3 regions of the Blautia sp. MSK.20.85 genome follow, and region 1 is predicted to be linked to each of the others. Evidence: predicted binding sites of a transcription regulator. Region 1 holds the regulator's gene; each other region holds the start of a gene.
What was found. Region 1 encodes Rex, which represses fermentation and respiration genes when NADH is low (regulators of the CRP and FNR family bind a similar motif). Its sites were predicted from a motif close to ATTGTTAANTANTTAACAAT; they were not measured.

Region 1 (6,908 bases):
CACCCAGAGTTTCCACACTGATGAATTCATCTCCATCTCTTCCCATCAGTGTCACCTCATCACCGGCTTTTACCTCCGGGATATCTGTAACATCCACCATAAACTGGTCCATACAGACACGACCAAGGATCGGAGCTTTTTTGCCATGGATCAGGACCCAGCCTTTATTGGAAAGCTGTCTGGGATATCCGTCCGCATAACCTACCGGAATCGTTGCCATTCTGGTAAAACGCTCCGTAACAAAAGTTCCGCCATAACTTACCGCAGTCCCACGCTCCACATTTTTCACATAGGATACATGGCTTTTTAATTCCATGGCAGGAGTCAGCTTCACAATATCCCGCTCCACTTCTTCGGATGGATAGATACCGTAGATCGTGATACCGGCGCGGACTACATTAAGATTTGCCTCCGGCACACGGATGATACCCGCACTGTTGGAACAATGGCGTACCGGAATATGAACGCCTCTCTTCTCCAGAAGATCCGCAAAACGGAGATAACGGTCAAGCTGCACCAGTGCCGGAGACCGGTCAAACTCATCCGCTCTGGCAAAATGGGTAAACATTCCCTCGATCACCAGATTCGGGATTTTTGAGATTTCTTCGATCTTTACCGCGTTTTCCGGAATATCCGCATATCCGATCCTTGTCATTCCCGTATCCAGAGCCAGATGAATATGTACATTTTTTCCAATGCGTGCACCAGCTTTTGCATATTCTACTGCTGTGTTAAGATCCGATATTGTGATCCGGACATCATTCGCAGCAAGTTCCTCATAGTATTCCTCAAACACAAGGCCAAGGATCAGGACAGGCTTGGTGATTCCTGCATGTCGAAGTTCCAGCGCTTCTTCTGCGGTAGCCGTGGCAAATCCCCAGATATAGTCATAATCCTGGATCAGACGTGCAATAGCTCTGGCACCATGGCCATAACCGTCCGCTTTGATCACAGCAATGATCTTTGTCCCTTCTTTGACATTTTTATGCATTTCCTCAAAATTGTGAGCAATGGCATCCAGTGATACCAGCGCCTTGACTCTCTCGTATTTTTTCATGATTTTGACTCCTCTTCACATATCGCTAAAGCCCGGGGCAGATATGCGATGATATCTCCCGCCAGCATACTGCGTTTTCCTTTTTCTGCAGCTGCAAGATCACCGCAAAGTCCGTGAAGATAAACACCTAACGCGGCCTTTAAAACCATGGAGGGTTGTTCCTCCGTTTTCAGATACATACATAAGATCCCGGCAAGAAGTCCGGCAAGTACATCCCCGCTTCCTGCAGTTGCCATTCCGGAATTACCGGAAAGATTCAGATAAATATCATCTTTGCCGTCTGTAACAACCGTACATGCATCTTTCTGAACACATACCGTTCCTGTTTCCTTTGCATAATCCACAGCTGTCTGTGCGATTGTTTCCTGAATTTCTCCAATGGATCTGCCGCAGAGCCGGCTCATCTCTCCAATATGAGGAGTCAGGACTACATTCCCGCCCAAAAATTCCTTCCACTGCGGATGCATAGCCAGAAGATTCAGTCCATCCGCATCCAGGATCAGCGGTTTCTTCTCTCTGGCAGCTGCCGTAAGAAACCACTGTGCTCTCTCACGGCTTGCCACCGATGTTCCAAGCCCTGGACCGATGACGATCACGTCACACCAGGAAAGAAGCTGTTCGTTGGATTCTTCGTCAAACCTGCTGCATACCATTGCTTCCGGAAGAAGGATCTGCAAAGGAATCCTGTTCTCTTCCACAGTCTGGATCTTTACCATTCCCGCTCCGGTCCGAAGTGCCGCGCTGGCACTCAAATAAGCAGCACCACACATTCCTGCACTTCCGGTAACAAAAAGTATCTTTCCAAAAGTCCCCTTGTTCCCACCGGGATCACGTTCCGGAAACAGTTTCAGATCTTCTTTCTCCAGACATCTCGCCGATGCTTTTACAGCTTCCTGCTCATAGATCCCAATGTCAGCTATAACGATCTTTCCCGCATACAGCCTTCCCGGATAAAAACAAAGACCTCTTTTCCGGTAACCAAAAGTAACGGTAAGATCGGCACTGAAGGCAATTCCCATTTCCAGGCCAGTATCTCCGTTCACTCCTGATGGGATGTCAACAGCAATTTTTTTCGCCCGGGCACTGTTCATCTCGTGGATGATCTCAGCATAATGTCCCTCGATCGGACGCGCCAGGCCTACGCCAAACACGGCATCTACTATAGTAGTATATTCATCCCAGGCCGGGTTATTCACTTCCGGAACCTGATAACCTGTAGCGATCTTATACTGAAGCAACGTTTCCCTGGTCATTTTTTCTTTGTTTCCGGCCATATAAAATTCAGCCCGAACACCTTTCAGATGAAATAATCTGGCAATGGCAATACCATCTCCTCCGTTATTTCCACTCCCGCATACCACCAGGATCTTCTCGCTCTTCCCAAGATATTTCTCTGTTTCCTCAACTACTTTCAACGCTGCCCGCTCCATCAGAACTTCAGAAGCAACCCCGATCTTGTGGATCGTAGCATTATCCAGCTTCTTCATTTCTTCGCAGGTAACAATTTTTTTCATGCTGCACTTTGCCTCCCCTCTTTAACAGAGAAAGCTGCCGTTTCCGGCAGCCCGCTAAAATTTATTTCTCTACATGTTCCTGCCTGTATTTGCTCAGATTATAAGACAGTGTCATCAGGCTCTCAGAAAGATGCACGTTCTCTACGATCACATCATCCGGTGTCTCAAGATCAAGATGTGCAAAATTCCAGATTGCCTTGATTCCGTTCTCCACCAGAATATCTGCCATTTCCTTGGCCTTATTCTTCGGAAGAGTGAGAATTGCGATCTCTACGTTATTTTCTCTCAGGAAGAATGGAAGTTCGCTGAGCATCTGGATCTCAAGTCCGCGAACCGCAATGCCTTCCAGCACAGGATTTACGTCAAAGATTCCTACCAGCTTAAATCCCCTTTTCTCAAAATCCACATAATTGGCAAGTGCCTGTCCAAGATTACCGGCACCCAGGATGATCATCGGGTGGGCGATATCCAGTCCCAGGATCTTACCGATCTCTGTATAAAGATAATGTACATTATAGCCATACCCCTGCTGCCCGAAACCGCCGAAATTATTAAGATCCTGACGGATCTGAGAAGCTGTGGTATGCATCTTCTTACTTAATTCATTGGAAGAAATACGCTCTACATTGTCTTCCATCAGCTCTCCTAAGTAGCGGTAATAGCGTGGCAGACGCTTAATCACCGCTTTCGAGATTTGTTTTGTCTCCACGATAGTTTCCCTCCTTACTTTACACTAGGTTAATTATACCGAATTGACATTTTCCTGTCAATCAAACTTGTAAGTTATGTACAAATTTCTTCATATTTTTTTAAAAAATTGATTTTTTCTTTGAATTCCTGGCGGTTTCCGTTATAATAAGTGGAGGATTTTCCCTGTTTATTTACTATTCAGGGATAATTCTTTATACAGGAGGACAGTTTTTATGATTTTATCATGTCAGAATATATGCAAAGCTTTTGGCGAAAAAGTAATTTTAAATGATGCATCTTTTCATATTGAAGACCGGGAAAAGGCAGCTCTTATCGGATGTAACGGTGTTGGAAAGACTACTCTTCTTCGTATCATCATGCAGGAGATTTCCGCGGATTCCGGCACGGTAGTACTTGCCCGGGACAAAAATATCGGCTATCTTGCCCAGTACCAGGATATCCACGGACACCATACCATCTACGAAGAGCTTCTTACCACCAAACAGCATATTATCGATATGGAACGCCGTATCCGTAATATGGAGCAGGAAATGAATACCGTAAAAGGCGATGACCTGAACCGCCTGATGGAGACATATACCCGCCTCACCCATCAGTTTGAACTGGAAAACGGCTATGCTTACAAAAGTGAGCTCACCGGTGTCCTGAAGGGTCTTGGTTTCACGGAAGAAGATTACGACAAACAGATCGAGAAACTTTCCGGAGGCCAGAAAACCCGTGTGGCACTTGGAAAGATGCTTCTCTCCAAGCCGGATATCCTTCTTCTGGATGAGCCTACCAACCACCTGGATATGGAAAGCATCTCCTGGCTGGAAACTTATCTTCTGAATTATCCGGGAGCTGTTTTCATCGTTTCCCATGACCGTTATTTTCTGGATAAAGTCGTCACCAAAGTTGTGGAGATCGAAGCCGGACAGACACGTGTCTACAGCGGCAACTACTCCGCCTATGCCCTTAAGAAGGCGCAGCTGCGCGATGCCCAGTACAAGGCGTACTTAAACCAGCAGAGAGATATCAAACATCAGGAAGCAGTCATTGCCAAACTGAAATCTTTTAACCGCGAAAAATCCATCAAGCGTGCAGAAAGCCGCGAGAAGATGCTGGACCGTGTACAGCGTATCGAAAAACCTCTGGAAATCCAGGACCGTATGCGTATTTCCCTGGAACCGCGTGTATTAAGCGGAAATGATGTACTCCATGTGGAGGAACTTTCCAAATCCTTCCCGGGGCAGACCCTGTTTTCTGATATTTCTTTTGATATCAAGAGAGGGGAACGTGTAGCTCTTATCGGCAATAACGGAACCGGAAAAACAACGATGCTGAAGATCATCAACGGACTTATCGAGGCAGATGCCGGCAAGTTTTCCCTGGGTTCCAAAGTTCAGATCGGATATTATGACCAGGAACATCATGTTCTTCATATGGATAAAACTATTTTTCAGGAAATTTCCGACACGTATCCAACTCTTACCGAAACAGAGATCCGAAATATGCTTGCAGCATTCCTCTTTACCGGGGATGATGTATTTAAAGAAATCTCCGCACTTTCCGGTGGAGAAAGAGGTCGTGTTTCTCTTGCCAAGCTGATGCTTTCCGAAGCCAATTTCCTGATCCTGGATGAGCCTACCAACCATCTGGACATTGCTTCCAAGGAAATCCTCGAGGAAGCGCTGGTAAGCTACACCGGTACCGTCCTTTATGTCTCTCACGACCGTTACTTTATCAACCAGACCGCAACCCGGATCATGGAGCTTACCAACCAGGCCGTAGTAAATTACATCGGTGATTATGACTATTATCTGGAGAAAAAAGAAGAGCTGACCAGTGCTTACGCTCCGGGAAGTGACTCTTTGGAAGCGCCATCAGAAGAAAAGGCCGTTTCCGAAAACAAGCTTTCCTGGCAGCAGATGAAAGAAGAACAGGCCAAAAAAAGAAAGCGGGAAGCCGAACTGAAAAAAGTAGAAGCCCGCATTGAAGAACTGGAAACAAGAGACAGCGAAATTGATGAAACCATGGTTCTCCCGGATGTCTGTACTAACGTTGCGGAATGTACCAAACTGAGCCGTGAAAAAGCAGCTATCGCCGAAGAACTGGAAGAACTTTATGAAAAATGGGAAGAGCTGGCCTGATGGTCAGCTCTTTTTGCCGGTTGATCCGGCGCTACATCTGTCCGTTTATAACAGTTCCTTCAGAAGATTCTCTTCAAACTGAGGCACACAGGCAAGAATGTCTTCATTTTTAAGATAAGATGGTTCTTCACCTTTCCAATTCTTTACTACACCGCCGGCTTCACGGAGGATAACTGTTCCCGCGGAATAATCCCAGGGTTTCAGGTCACGTTCAATATATCCATGCTCTCTTCCGCAGGCAACATAACACATGTCAAGTTCTGCAGAACCGGTACGTCGGAAATCCCCGCATTTCATAAAAATGCTGTAAAAAATGGGAAACAGATTTCTGGCTTCCTCTTTTTTATAAGGAGTGGAACCATAGGAAATAACCGCATCACCAAAATCCGGAGTATCCGATACCTGGATCTTTCTGCCATTAAGATAAGCACCTTCCCCTTTTGCCGCCTGGAACATTTCATCAGTAAAAGGATTGTAAACAATTCCAAAAACGATCTCGCCTTTTTCATAAAGTCCCAGTGCCACAGCACTCATATGAAAATCACGGATCAGATTGGTGGTTCCGTCAATAGGATCAAGGATCCAGTAGGTTTCCTCCTTTGAAAGCCCCAGATTCTCTTTCTCTTCCGCGATCAGGGAAATTTCCGGAAAAACCTTTCCAAGTTCTTCTTTCAGAAAGTTCTGTACAGCCAGATCTACATTTGTCACATAATTGGCAGCACCTTTTATCATCACTTCTTCCTCATCCATCTCTTTCAGGATAAGATCTTTTGTCTGTTTTACAAGATCTGCCACTTTTTTCTGTTCTTCTGCAGAAATCATTCTATTTCCTCCTTCACCATAAGCCATTTCTGATCTAACGGATCAGTCTGCCAAGCTGCTGTTCGAAACATACACCATCATTACGGTCTGTTCCCTCTTCCACTGCGTCCCGGATAGAAGCAGAGATAAAATCCACTGCCATGTTTACACAGTTTTCCATAGGATATCCCTTCACCAGCCCCGCACTGAGTACAGAGGCAAAAAGATCTCCGGTACCGGAATAACTGCCACCTGTTTTCCCGGCGAATACCCAGGAGCACTTTTCTTTTTCCAGAACAAGATTTCCCATTTTCAGTGGCTCGTCCTCTTCCCGGTGATCCACTCCGGTGATCACGACCGCAGGAAGAGAAAATCTCTTTGCAAGTCTGTATCCGGTTTCCCTGATCTGTGCCAGCCGTTCCTCACCGGAAAAACTCTGAAATTCCTTCCAGATTTCTTCCATTTTATTTTTCCCATAAAGAAGGAGCAATGCTTCTGTCAGATTTGGGGTGATCACATAGGAACGTCTGGCCAGTTCCCGAAATCTGCTGCAAAGTTCTTCTGTATAGATGGGATAAACTGCTCCGTCATCTCCCATTACCGGATCTGTCAGGATCAGCGTATCCTCTCCTGCAAATGTATCAATAAATTTCAGGATCTTATCGGCCTGTTTCTCATCCGAGAGAAATCCCGTGT
Region 2 (6,908 bases), on a different contig from region 1:
GATGACAGAGGCCGGTTACGTAAAACCTGGCAATATCGTATTTGGTACAGATAGCCACACTACCACTTACGGATGTGTCGGTGCATTTTCTTCCGGTATCGGATATACAGAGATGGCCAGCATCCTGGGAACAGGAACCATGTGGATCAAAGTTCCGGAAACCATTAAAGTTGTGATCGACGGAGAACTTCCGGAGAATGTGATGTCCAAGGATATCATCCTCCGCCTGATTGGCGACCTTCGTGCAGATGGTGCAACTTATCGTGCACTGGAATTTTCCGGAAGCACCATTGAGAACATGTCTGTGGCAAGTCGTATGACCATGGCAAACATGGCGATCGAGGCAGGTGCAAAATGTGCACTTTTCACACCGGATGAGAAGACTGCCGCTTACTGTGAGACAGAGCTTGATGAGTTCCAGAAGAGTCTTGTAGGCGATGAGGATGCCGTTTATATGAAGACCATGACTTATAAGGCAGAGGATTTTGTACCGGTTATGGCTTGTCCGTCACAGGTGGACAAGATCCGTGATGTCAGCGAGCTTCAGGGTGAGACCATCGATCAGGTATTTATCGGTTCCTGTACAAACGGACGTCTGGAAGATCTGATGGCAGCAGCAGAAGTCCTGAAGGGCAAAAAAGTTGCAGACTTTGTAAAACTGATCGTAACTCCTGCAAGCCGCAAGATCTACCGTCAGGCCATTGAACTTGGTATTCTGGATACGCTTGCTGAGGCAGGTGCCATCATCACACATCCGGGATGCGGACTTTGCTGTGGAAGAACCGGCGGAATCCTGACAGACGGGGAGAAGGTTGTGGCAACCAACAACCGTAATTTCCTGGGACGTATGGGAACTTCCAAGGTTCAGATCTATCTGGCATCTCCGAAAACTGCAGCAGCCTGTGCGATCGCAGGTAAGATCGTAATGCCGGAATAAGCAGCAGAAGATCCGTTCGGAAATACTGCTGACAGAAACATAAAAAAGAAACGTATGAAAGGACAGATTTTCGCGAGGAGTGGCAGTCTGTCTTTTTTTACCGGTTCAGGCGGATCCTGGATAAATTATTTTTACAGAAGAGGGGGATTCGTTGTATTATAATAACAGCCAATGTGACAACATAACATATAATACATAAGACTCGAGGGATAAGGGTATGGAGAAAAAATCAACCATCAGTAAAAAGACACTGAAGATCATACTTGGGATCTGTATTGCCGCAGCAATCCTGGCTGTGGCCGGGTTATTTGGCTACACATACATGGCAGATCACAACACACTGGGCCGGAAAATTTCCGTGTGGGGAGTGGAGGTTTCCAGGCTGGACGCAAAGCAGGCAGAAGAAAAAATTGCTGCGGAATTTGAAAACCGGCCGGTATCTTTTCAGGAAAATGACAAGGAGGTTTACAGCATGACGCTCAAAGATCTGGGGTACAGCCTCAATGAGGAAGATCTTCTGAATAAGCTTACAGACCTTCAGAAACAGAGAGAAGAGAACCGGAAGATTTTTCCAAAGGAAGAAAACGTAAATCTGGAATGCCAGATGGAGGAAGATGAGGAGCAGGAAAAACAGGCTCTGGATCTTTCCAATTTCGGAACGGAAGAAAGAAAATCTTCCACCGATGCATCCATTCAGTACAATGAGGAGAAAAAAGAATTCATCCTTGTGAAACAGGTACAGGGCACGGAGATTGATCCGGATAAACTGGAGACCACCGTGGACACAAATCTGAATGCGGCATTTGATACAGCTCTTCTTGGAGATACAATCACAATCCCGTTGAACAAACATGTATATATCAGCCCGGCAGTGACAGCAACAGAAGATATGGAAAATAAAGTTACAAGTCTGAACAGTCAGCTGAAAAAATACCGGAGTACTACAGTTACATACACATTTGGAAGTGAAACGGTTGTGCTGGATGCAGACACCATCAGTTCCTGGCTGAAAGCGGAAGGTGAGACCTTGACTCTGGATGAAGATGCCATCAAAACCTATATCAGCGATCTTGCCAACAAATACAATACCATTTATGTTCCCCGTACTTTCCATACCTCAACGGGAACGGACGTGACCATTGAGGGGAATGAGTATGGATACCGGATCGACCAGGACGGAGAGTACGCACAGCTTGTGGAAGATCTGAAAAGTGGTACTGCAGTTACCCGTGATCCCGTTTACAGCAAAACCGGTTATCAGAGAAACGGAACTGACGATCTTGCAGGCAGCTACATAGAAGTCAGCCTGGATGCCCAGCATCTGTGGCTTTATAAAGATGGAAAGCTTGTGACAGAAACGGATATTGTCAGCGGAAAACCGGTGAAGGGCCGGGAAACATACCGTGGTGCATGGCCCATTGCCTATAAGGCAAGTCCTTTTAATCTGACCAGCGCGGAATATGGATATGATGTAAAGGTCAATTACTGGATGCCTTTTGTCTACGGACAGGGCCTTCATGATGCTTCCTGGCAGTCTTCTTTTGGGGGAAACCGGTATAAGACCAACGGAAGCCACGGATGTATCAACCTGCCAAAGGATCAGGCGGCACTGATCTATGAGACGATTGATGCGGGATACCCGATCATTATTTACTGATTGAAAAAGAAAACAGTCACCTGGTCTAAAGCCGGGTAATCTGGCCGGATGAGTCAGATAGACTGAGATTATATTAAAAAAGCTTCGGAGAAATCCGGAGCTTTTTTATGCCACAGGAAATTACAACACCGTGTCAGTAATGAGAAGAATTTTCAAAAGTGTGTTAAAAAAAACACAAGAAATTACCGGAAATGACTTGTAGAAATAAGAATATCGTGTTATGATGGTTCAAGAAATCGAGCTAATACACTTCTTAATTGCGGAGGAAGAGTGTTTTACCTCTTTTATTTGAGCACTTTTAAGAAAAATTCTCAAGTAAGTGTTAGTCAGGTTTCCTTTTTTTATGTATATATTGTTAAAAAATAAACAATATTTAGATAAAAAAGATGCATTTAAACCGTCAGATTTTAGACTAAGAAAGGATAATGAAAAGTATGAAGTACAGTTATTATCCGGGTTGCACCCTGAGAACAAAGGCCAAAGATCTGGATGAGTATGCCAGAGCCAGTGCCGCAGCCCTTGGGTTTGAGCTTGAGGAGATCGAGGACTGGCAGTGTTGTGGTGGTGTTTATCCGCTTGGCACAGACGAGATCGCCACAAAGCTTTCTTCCGTCCGTGCGTTAAACCAGGCAAAAGAAAAAGGCCAGGATCTGGTGACGATCTGTTCAGCCTGTCATCATGTGATCAAGCGTGTCAATGATGATATGAAAAATGTGGAAGATATCCGGACCAGAGCCAACAATTATATGCAGCTGGAAGCTCCCTATGAAGGAGAGACAACCGTTCTCCATTATCTGGAAGTTCTCCGGGACAGAGTCGGTTTTGATAAACTGAAAGAAAAAGTAGTAAATCCTTTTACCGGAAAGAAGATCGGAGCCTATTACGGATGTCTGCTTCTGAGACCTGGAAAGATCATGGCATTTGATGATCCGGAAAATCCAAGGATCATGGAGGATTTTATCCGTGCCCTTGGCGCTGAGCCTGTGATCTATCCTTACAGAAATGAATGCTGTGGAGGATATATATCCCTGAAAGAAAAAGAAATGTCACAGAATATGTGTGAAAAGATTGAAGAAAGCGCAGCAGGCTTTGGTGCAGATATGCTGATCACTGCCTGTCCGCTCTGCAAATACAATCTGAATAAAAATTCCGGAAATAAAATGCCGGTTTACTATTTTACAGAGCTTCTGGCAGAAGCCCTTGGCGTCAAAGAGGAGGTGGCAAAATGAGAGATAACCATTCTGCTGCGGAAAAAATAAAGGAGATCAGCGGGACCAATCCTCTGAAATGTATGAAGTGTGGCAAATGCTCTGCTACCTGCCCATCCTTTGACGAGATGGATATCAAGCCTCATCAGTTTGTGTCCTACGTGATCAATGAAAATATCGAAGCACTTGTAAATTCAGCATCCCTTTGGAAATGCCTTTCCTGTTTTGCCTGTGTGGAGCGCTGTCCGCGAGACGTAAAACCCGGAAAGATCATTGACGGGGCAAGACAGCTGGTTGTTCGGGAAAAAGGCGGAGACTATCTTTCACCAAATGAAATTCCGGAGCTTCTTGATCCGGAGCTTCCTCAGCAGCTGCTTGTAAGTGCGTTCAGAAGATACAGGAGGTGAGAAAGTGCAGAGAATCGGTGTATTTGTCTGTCATTGCGGAAGTAATATTGCCGCTACGGTAGACGTGAAAAAGGTTGTGGAGATCATTGCAAAAGAGCCAGGAGTTGTCCATGCAGAAGATTATCAGTATATGTGTTCCGAAGCAGGACAGTCCAGGATCCAGGAAGCTATCCGTGAAAAAAATCTCACAGGAGTGGTTGTCTGTTCCTGTTCTCCGCGTATGCATGAGGCAACTTTCCGTAAAGCAGCGGAAAAGGCCGGCCTGAATCCATATATGGTGGAGATCGCAAACATTCGTGAGCATTGTTCCTGGATCCACAAGGATATGCAGGAGGCTACGGAGAAGGCAGTGATCCTTGCAAGAGCAGCAGTAGCAAAGGTAAATTTAAACGCTCCTCTTCAGCCGGGAGAAAGCCAGGTTACAAAGAGAGCCCTGATCATCGGAGGCGGTATCGCCGGAATCCAGACGGCTCTTGATATTGCCGATGCAGGCTATGAAGTTGATATTGTGGAAAAAACGCCAAGTATCGGCGGAAGAATGTCACAGCTTGACAAAACCTTCCCTACTCTGGACTGTTCCGCATGTATCCTTACCCCGAAAATGGTAGAGGCTGCAGCTCATGAAAAGATCAATATTTATACATACAGTGAAGTAGAAAAAGTTGCAGGTTTTGTAGGAGATTTTACTGTTGATATCCGCAAAAAAGCGCGAAGTGTCAACATGGACAAATGTACAGGCTGTGGAGTCTGCCAGGAAAAATGTCCTTCCAAAAAGATCCCAAATGAGTTCAACAGAGGGTTGAACAACCGGTCAGCTATTTATACTCCGTTTGCACAGGCGATTCCAAATGTTCCTGTGATCGACAGAGAGCATTGCCTGAAATTTAAGACAGGCAAATGTGGTGTCTGCTCCAAAGTATGTCAGGCAGGAGCCATTGATTACGATCAGCAGGATGAGATCGTAACACAGAAATACGGAGCAATCGTGGTGGCAACCGGATTTGATACCATCAAGCTTGACAAATATGATGAATACGCATACAGCCAGAGCAAGGATGTGATCACATCTCTGGAGCTGGAGCGTATCATGAATGCTGCAGGACCTACAAAAGGACATCTTGAGCGCCTTTCCGATGGAAAAGCACCGAAGGAGATCGTATTTATCCAGTGTGTTGGAAGCCGTTGCTCCGATGACCGTGGAAAGCCATACTGTTCCAAGATCTGCTGTATGTACACAGCTAAGCATGCCATGCTGATCCGTGATAAATATCCGGATACCAATGTGACGGTATTTTATATTGATGTCCGTACACCTGGTAAAAACTTCGATGAGTTTTACAGAAGAGCAGTTGAGCAGTATAACGTAAACTACATCAAAGGTCAGGTAGGAAAAGTAATTCCGCAGCCGGATGGAACACTTCTTGTTCAGGGCTCGGATCTTCTTGATAATAAGCAGATCTTCAAGAAAGCAGATATGGTAGTTCTTGCAACAGCCATTGAACCGAATCCGGATGTACGTAAGATCGCTACCATGCTTACTGCAAGTATTGACACCAACAATTTCCTTACAGAAGCCCATGCAAAGCTTCGTCCTGTAGAATCACCGACAGCAGGAATTTTCCTTTCCGGTGTATGCCAGGGACCAAAGGATATCCCGGAGACAGTTGCCCAGGCAGGAGCTGCGGCTGTAAAGGCCATAGGGCTTCTTGCAAAGGATAAGCTGACCACCAATCCATGTACGGCAAAATCCGACGAGCTTCTCTGTAACGGATGCTCTACCTGTGCAAATGTATGTCCTTACGGAGCGATTTCCTATGAGGAGAAACAGGTCAACGATCACGGTATCCGTGAGACAAGAAGAGTTGCGGTTGTCAATACAGCACTTTGCCAGGGCTGCGGTGCCTGCACAGTAGCCTGCCCGTCAGGAGCCATGGACCTTCAGGGCTTCTCCAACAGACAGATTATCGCGGAGGTGGATGCAATATGTCGATAGAAACAAAGGAAGAATTCAGACCAAAGATCGTGGCATTCTGCTGTAACTGGTGTAGTTACGCCGGAGCAGACCTTGCAGGAAGCAGCCGTTTGAGCTATCCGGCGGATGTAAAGATCATCCGTGTTCCATGTTCCTGCCGTGTCAATCCCATGTTCATCCTCCGTGCCTTTGAAAAAGGAGCCGATGGTGTGATCATGTGCGGATGCCATCCGGGAGACTGTCATTACAGTACCGGAAACTATTATGCAAGAAGACGTATGACCCTTCTGTTTTCAATGCTGGATTATATTGGTGTGGAAAACGGAAGAACACGTGTGGAATGGGTATCTGCCGCAGAGGGCGTGAAATTTTCACAGACTATGAATGAGTTTGTTGAGAAGATCCATTCACTTGGTAAAAACGTGAGATTGGAGGATATAAGATGCAGGAGCTGATAAAACGTGCAAAAGAACTGCTTGCAGATGGCACGGTAGTCCGGGTTCTTGGGTGGAAAGCCGGAGATCTTGCCTTTAATCCGGAACCAGCCTATTTTGAAACACCGGAATCTCTGGAGGATTTTGTCTATGATGGATTCTGCGGTGCCAATTTAAGCAAATATATGATCGAAGCTTCCAAGCTGGAAGGAAAAACCATGGTCTGTCTGAAGCCCTGCGATACATATAGCTTTAACCAGCTTTTGAAAGAGCATCGTGTAGACAGAGAAAAA
Region 3 (6,908 bases), on a different contig from region 1:
ATTGCAGCGTTGATCTTTACCATGGAACCTTTTGGTACGAGGAATGCTTTTGCGAGCTGTGGGACAGGGGTTCCGGCGGATGCAGGGGCTACGTGGATGATCATATCGTCGTCCAGCGCTACGATACCTTCCCAGGTGGTTGTGTGATACTCTGCACATTTTACGATCCGATCGTCCTTTTTTACTTCGATGGGTGAAAATGCCATGCTGCCCATGGCTGTTCCGGAAATGCGGTCCGGATAGAATTTGTGGATCTCGCCCTGAAGTGGATATCCGTCGGGATGAGTCATGTCATAAAATGTTCCGTATGGCGCGAATTCCTCTTTTGTGATGGTCACTGCTTTTACTTCTCTCATAATATATATACCTTCTTTCTTTGTAATTTCCCATTATAGAAAAAATCTTATATCAGGCATTCTCTTTTTGTTATTCAATGTATTAATTAACCGAATCAGGGAAGTCCCCTGCAGGATTGTGAAAAACAATCATCCGCTGGTGGAGACTTATTACAAAAAAATGCAGAACATCCATCCAGCCATGTTCTGCATTTAATTTCTTAATTATCTGTAAGTCAAGCGGATAAAATCATCCGCATTCGTTACTTGCTCATAACCGAATAACTGCTTGATCCGGTTAATGTCATGTCCCAACCTTACCGTATCGATTCCGGATATTCCACTCCCTCCGGCATGGGATCCCATTCATTCAGTCCAAGACTCTGCTTGAATTTCGCCTGTTCCAGTGTAAGCTTCGGAAGATCATCTTTCAGGTAATCCATCAGCTCACTGATTCCTTCTCTTGTTTTATTGTTTACCATGAAGATTCTCTCACAGCCCATGTTCTCCATCCACTGTCTGACCATGGGGATATTTGCATGGGGAGAATCCACCTTGGTGATGATCCCGATCAGCGGGCGGAGAAGGAAATTCCTGCTTCCGTCACTGAACAGGTTAAATGGCTCATTAGCCGCCTGTACAATGGCGATCACATCTGCCTCAAAAGAGAAACAGGCTAGCCCCACGCTGAAATGCTTGGACTCCGCATATTCTCCCGGTGAATCAATGGTATCTTCATTTGTGTTGGTATACTGGGTTTTATGATAATGAAGTTCTTCCCCTTTAAGTGCCTGTGTCAGGGATGTCTTGCCGGCTTCACTTCGACCCATCAGAAAAATTTTTTTCATTTATTATCCCGTCCTGCCTCAGCTTCTGTGGATCTCACAGACATCAAACTTCAATGTCTCATGGAAAAAACGCACCACTTCTTCCACAGCTGTCATCACTTCCGTAAAACCGCCTGTCAGAATCAGCGTTCCACAGAAACGATCCATAAATCCTACTTCCACGTGAGCTGCCTTCACTGCAACATCTGCCGCAACTACGATCGCCTCCCAGGGTGTGACTCTGACCATACCGATCGCATCTCCTCTATGGTCCTCGCCTTCATGAACACCGATATGTAACGCAAGATTCTCATAGACAGATTTATCACTTGGTGTAAAAACATGTGCAAAAGAAAGCTCTTTTCCAGGTACACGCACCCGGGTCAGTCGAAGTCTTTTTCCCTTAAGGTTCTCATAATCATCATGAAACAGCCGCTCCAGCAGTTCTTCCTTCGTTATCCTTTCTTCCATGGTGCACTTCCTTATCTCTTGGTGATCTTGCAAACCACATATCCCAGGGTATCACGGAAATAGTCCACGATTTCTTCCATTGCTGTCTGCACATCGGAAATCTCTCCCGTTATGATCAGAGTTCCTGTAAAACGGTCTGCAAAACCAAGATATACATTACCACTCTTCACTGCGATATCGGATGCGATCACAGCAGACTCGGAAGGTGTCATATTCATGATTCCGATCGCAGATGATCCATAGTCCACCTGTGGATTCAGTCCAAGCTTCTGATATATGATCGGTGCCGGACCACCCATGATATGGGCAAATGTGATCTCCTTACCGGCTACGGTCTCCTGTACGATTCTGATCTGGTCTTTATGTTCATCTGCCATGATGATTCCTCGCTTTCAAAAATTTCGTAATATGGCATTGTCAAAATCAATACCATAGTTTTTTCAATCGATTTAATATTCGATAAGCCGGATTTTGTTCATCCGGCTTACAATTTCCCTACGATAAATTTTACTATTTATCCATTTTAATGTCAATACAATTCTTCTAAAACAAGGCAGAAAACAACGTTTTTAAAAATAAAAATCCACAGAAAACAACACTTGTTTTATATCTGTATAGAAAATCAGTCAGAAATTCTTATATTTCCCATTGCCACGATCATCGTTTTGCTCTCACACAAACAGTAAGCAACTTTCAGCAGGACCCAGACACAGCTTAAGTTCATCATACTCAGCTTCTCTCAGAACTCAAATGCCCTCTTAATGCTGTCATAATGCAGGAATTTTCCCTCAGCCGCAAACGCCCTGATCTGATCCAGAGTTGCAAACATATATCCGTCTGTTTCTTCAGTCTGAAGTTCCAGATCCTTATCCTGCACATCCATCACAAAACGGTACACATCCACAAAATAATTATCTCCCTCACCAGGATTCTCTCTTTTATAGGTAAAAAGATATCCTCCCTCTGCCTCTCTTACATCCAGTCCTGTCTCTTCTTTTACCTCACGGAGCACTGCCTCCCTGGATCCCTCACCTGCCTGGGCAGCGCCACCGGAAACTTCCCACCAGCCCGGAGCCCAGGCTTTTGTCATCACACGTTTGGTGATCAGAAAGGTTTTATCCGGCCTTGCAACCACGCCAAGGACTGTCAGATGATATTCCCCATCTTTCAGACACCAGTCATTCCGTTTCATGGTACGTCCCGTCGGTTTCTTATCTGCATCGTAAATATCCCAGAATTCCATTTTTCTATCTCCTGTCTTTATACAGTACACGGTAATACGATCTTATATTTAACCACCTGCAGCAGCAAATATAAATTACGGATATCTGCCCCGTCTCCCCGCATTCTGTATCTTTTTTATTTGTTATGATAACACGCTAAAGTCCTGTATGTAAACCCTGGAATCCTGCACTATTTTCCAGTCACTTTCCATCCGCTAAAAATCTATAGATTATTTTTATTATATTACTGGTATTATGAATTAGTTTTATAGATATTTTTGTTATATAATTAACACAAACAAACGATTCTATTAAAAAATAACCAGGGAGGTTTTTCCAGATGAAGAATGATTATCCGCATATTTTTTCCCCTTTAACCGTTAAAAATATGACTATTAAGAACCGTATTGTTATGATGCCGATGGGTACCAACTACGGTGAGCAGAACGGCGAAATGAGTTTTCTTCATATCAACTACTATGAGCAGCGTGCAAAGGGTGGCACAGGCCTCATTATCGTAGAGAACGCAAGCATCGATTCCCCGCAAGGTTCCAACGGTACTACCCAGCTTCGTATCGATCATGACAACTATCTTCCACGTCTTTTCAAATTCTGTGAGAACATCCACAGATATGGAACAAAGATTGCGATCCAGATCAACCATGCAGGAGCTTCCGCAATTTCTTCCAGGATCAACATGCAGCCGGTTTCCGCATCTGATGTTCCGTCAAAAGAAGGCGGCGAGATCCCGCGTCCTCTTTCCAGAGAAGAGATCCTTCACATTGTAAAGAAATACGGCGAGGCTGCAAAACGTGCACAGACAGCCGGTTTTGACGCAGTAGAGATCCACGCAGGACATTCCTACCTGATCAGCCAGTTCCTTTCCCCGATCACAAACAAGCGTACCGACGAGTTCGGCGGATCTGTTGAGAACCGTACCCGTTTCTGCCGCATGGTCATCGACGAGGTAAGAAAACAGGTCGGACCATTCTTTCCGATCATGCTCCGTCTCAGTGCAGATGAGCTGATGGAAGGTGGAAACACACTTGATGATACTCTGGAATATCTGGATTACCTTCAGGAAGAAGTTGATATCTTCGACGTTTCCTGCGGTCTCAACGGTTCCATCCAGTACCAGATCGACGCAAACTATCTTCCGGATGGATGGCGTTCCTACATGGCAAAAGCTGTAAAAGAAAAATTCAACAAACCGTGTATTTCCATGGGTAACATCCGTGACCCGAAAGTTGCCGAGAGAATCCTCGCTGACGGCGACGCAGATCTTATCGGTATGGGACGCGGCCTTATCGCTGATCCTGCATGGGTAAACAAAGTTGCCACAGGGCATGAGTGCGATCTCCGCAAATGTATCTCCTGTAACATTGGATGCGCCGGAAACCGTATCGGTGTAAACCGTCCGATCCGCTGTACCGTAAACCCGTCTGTTCTTGAGGGCGATGTATATAAGAAACTGCATGTAAACAAAAACTGCAACGTGGTTGTTATCGGCGGTGGTACTGCCGGACTGGAAGCTGCCTGCACAGCCGCAGAGGTTGGCTGCAACACCTTCCTTCTGGAAAAAGGCAGCGAGCTTGGCGGACTTGCATCTCTGATCTCAAAAATCCCTGCAAAGAACCGTCTGGCTGATTTCCCGCACTATCTCATGCACCGCGCAGAGCAGCTTGAGAACCTTTATATCTTCACAAATACAGAAGGAACACCGGAGAACATTCGCAAGTTCCATCCGAATATCATCGTAAGTTCCACCGGTTCCGCTCCTCTTCTGCCTCCGATCGCAGGACTGAAGGATCGTATTGACAACGAGGACTATAATATTTATTCTATTCTTGGTATGATCAACCACATTAATGATTTTCCAAAGGATCTGGAAGGCAAAAAAGTCGTTGTCGTAGGCGGCGGTGCTGTAGGTCTTGATGTTGTGGAATTCTTCGCAGACAGAAATGCAGACATCTCTATCGTTGAGATGATGGATCAGATCGGACGTGACCTTGATCCGGTAAGCAAGAACGACACAAAGGCCATGATGAAAAAACACAATGTACATCAGCTTACAAAAACTGCTCTCCTTGAGGTTAAGGATTCTTCCTTCCTTGTAAAAGGTGACGGCGAGCCTTATGAGCTTCCATTTGAATACGGTTTCGTATGTCTCGGAATGAGAGCCCAGGGACAGCTTTACCAGAGCCTTGCAGAAGAATTTTCTTCTGAGGATGTTGAGATCATGAACATCGGCGACAGCCAGAGAGCAAGAAGAATCATTGACGGTACCCAGGAAGGACGTAACATCCTTACCATTCTCGAGCAGAGAGGATACCTTTAATATCATCGCTATAACCTCCTGACGGGCATTTTCATATGTTATAAAGTCCGCTCCACGGAGTGTCTATAGATTTTCCACGTCTTCCTCCCGCTGCAGCCGTCCGAAGAACATCCGCAACTTCTTCAGACTGATGTGGCGGGAGGTTTTAAAAAAGTTACCCAAGATTTTTACCAATGAGAGGAGTTATTACCATGTCAGAAAGAATCACAGGACACACAGAGCTCATCGGTCTTATGGCTTATCCGATCCGTCACTCCAGCTCTCCTGCCATGCAGAACGAAGCTTTTGCAAAGCTTGGCTATGACTATGCATACCTTGCATTTGAAGTTGGCGCAGATGAGATCGAGGATGCTGTAAAAGCCATCCGTACTCTGAAAATGAGAGGTTCCAACGTTTCCATGCCGAACAAGACTCTGGTAGGCCAGTACCTTGACGAGCTTTCACCGGCAGCAGAAATGTGCGGTGCTGTAAACACCATCGTCAATGATCACGGCCATCTTACAGGCCACATCACAGATGGCATCGGATTTATGGCAGCACTGAAAGACAACAACATTGACGCCATCGGAAAGAAAATGACCATCGTAGGCGCAGGCGGTGCTGCTACTGCTATTGAGATCCAGGCTGCACTTGACGGTGTAGGCGAGATCGTGATCTTTAACCGTAAGGATGAGTTCTGGGACCGTGCCGTATCTACTGTTGAAAAGATCAACACAAGAACATCCAGCCACGCAGTTCTCTATGATCTCTCCGACCTTGACCAGCTGAAAAAAGAAATGGCTGACAGTTATATTTTTGTAAATGCCACAGGCGTTGGAATGAAACCGCTGGAAGGCCAGTCCGTTGTCCCGGATAAATCTTATTTCCGTCCGGAGCTTATCGTTGTTGACGTACCATACTCCCCTCTTGAAACCACTATGCGTTCCATGGCAAAGGAAGTTGGCTGCAAGACAATGAACGGCCTTGGCATGATGCTTTTCCAGGGCTCCGCTGCATTTGAACTGTGGACCGGCGAGCCGATGCCGATCGAGCATATGAAAGAGATTCTTAATATCAGATACGATGACTGATAAAATCCCATCCGTATCGGAAAGGACCATTATGAAAACAGTTCAGGTAAGAAATATCACAATCGGAGAGGGCAGACCGAAGATCTGTGTCCCGATCGTTGGACAGACAAAGGAGGATATCCTTCTTGAAGCAGGAACCTTCGAAAGAATCCCGGTGGATGTTGTAGAATGGCGTGTGGACTGGTTCGAGAATGTTTTTGACACAGACAAAGTTCTTGATGTGGCAAAAGATCTCCAGACCGTTTTAAAGGACACTCCGATTCTCTTTACCTTCCGTACTGCAAAGGAAGGCGGAGAAAAAGCAATCTCCAGCGAAGATTACAAAGCCCTCAACATGGCTGTTGCAAAAAGCGGCTATGTAGATTTCATTGATGTAGAAGCCTTCACAGGCGAAGAGATCGTAAAAAGCATGATCCAGGAAGCTCACAGCTATGGCGTAAAAGTCATCGCTTCCAACCATGATTTTGATGCAACTCCTGAGAAAGATGAGATCGTGCGCCGTCTCCGCATGATGCAGGATTATGGCGCAGATATCCCGAAGATGGCTGTTATGCCTAAGAGCAAACAGGACGTACTTACCCTTTTAAGTGCAACACTGGAAATGTCCGAGCAGTTCGCCGACCGCCCGATCATTACCATGTCCA

Region 2: the regulator Rex is predicted to act here: its motif matches at 2,946-2,965, upstream of G5B12_RS04345 (CoB--CoM heterodisulfide reductase iron-sulfur subunit B family protein).
Region 3: the regulator Rex is predicted to act here: its motif matches at 3,134-3,153, upstream of G5B12_RS06570 (oxidoreductase).

The regions. Positions count from the first base shown of each region.
Region 1 is NZ_JAAIUN010000003.1:19,904-26,811, reverse strand. It holds gene alr (alanine racemase) at 1-1,057, opposite strand, end outside; gene G5B12_RS02340 (bifunctional ADP-dependent NAD(P)H-hydrate dehydratase/NAD(P)H-hydrate epimerase) at 1,054-2,571, opposite strand; gene G5B12_RS02335 (redox-sensing transcriptional repressor Rex) at 2,633-3,280, opposite strand; gene G5B12_RS02330 (ABC-F family ATP-binding cassette domain-containing protein) at 3,495-5,411, shown strand; gene G5B12_RS02325 (inositol monophosphatase family protein) at 5,457-6,233, opposite strand; gene G5B12_RS02320 (pyridoxamine kinase) at 6,268-6,908, opposite strand, start outside.
Region 2 is NZ_JAAIUN010000005.1:83,570-90,477, reverse strand. It holds gene G5B12_RS04355 (3-isopropylmalate dehydratase large subunit) at 1-937, shown strand, start outside; gene G5B12_RS04350 (L,D-transpeptidase family protein) at 1,155-2,594, shown strand; gene G5B12_RS04345 (CoB--CoM heterodisulfide reductase iron-sulfur subunit B family protein) at 3,029-3,823, shown strand; gene G5B12_RS04340 (4Fe-4S dicluster domain-containing protein) at 3,820-4,209, shown strand; gene G5B12_RS04335 (CoB--CoM heterodisulfide reductase iron-sulfur subunit A family protein) at 4,214-6,202, shown strand; gene G5B12_RS04330 (hydrogenase iron-sulfur subunit) at 6,193-6,636, shown strand; gene G5B12_RS04325 (4Fe-4S dicluster domain-containing protein) at 6,624-6,908, shown strand, end outside.
Region 3 is NZ_JAAIUN010000008.1:73,281-80,188, forward strand. It holds gene G5B12_RS06545 (DUF4867 family protein) at 1-356, opposite strand, end outside; gene G5B12_RS06550 (EutP/PduV family microcompartment system protein) at 653-1,183, opposite strand; gene G5B12_RS06555 (BMC domain-containing protein) at 1,202-1,633, opposite strand; gene G5B12_RS06560 (BMC domain-containing protein) at 1,645-2,010, opposite strand; gene G5B12_RS06565 (NUDIX hydrolase) at 2,373-2,876, opposite strand; gene G5B12_RS06570 (oxidoreductase) at 3,197-5,194, shown strand; gene G5B12_RS06575 (shikimate dehydrogenase) at 5,386-6,264, shown strand; gene aroD (type I 3-dehydroquinate dehydratase) at 6,296-6,908, shown strand, end outside.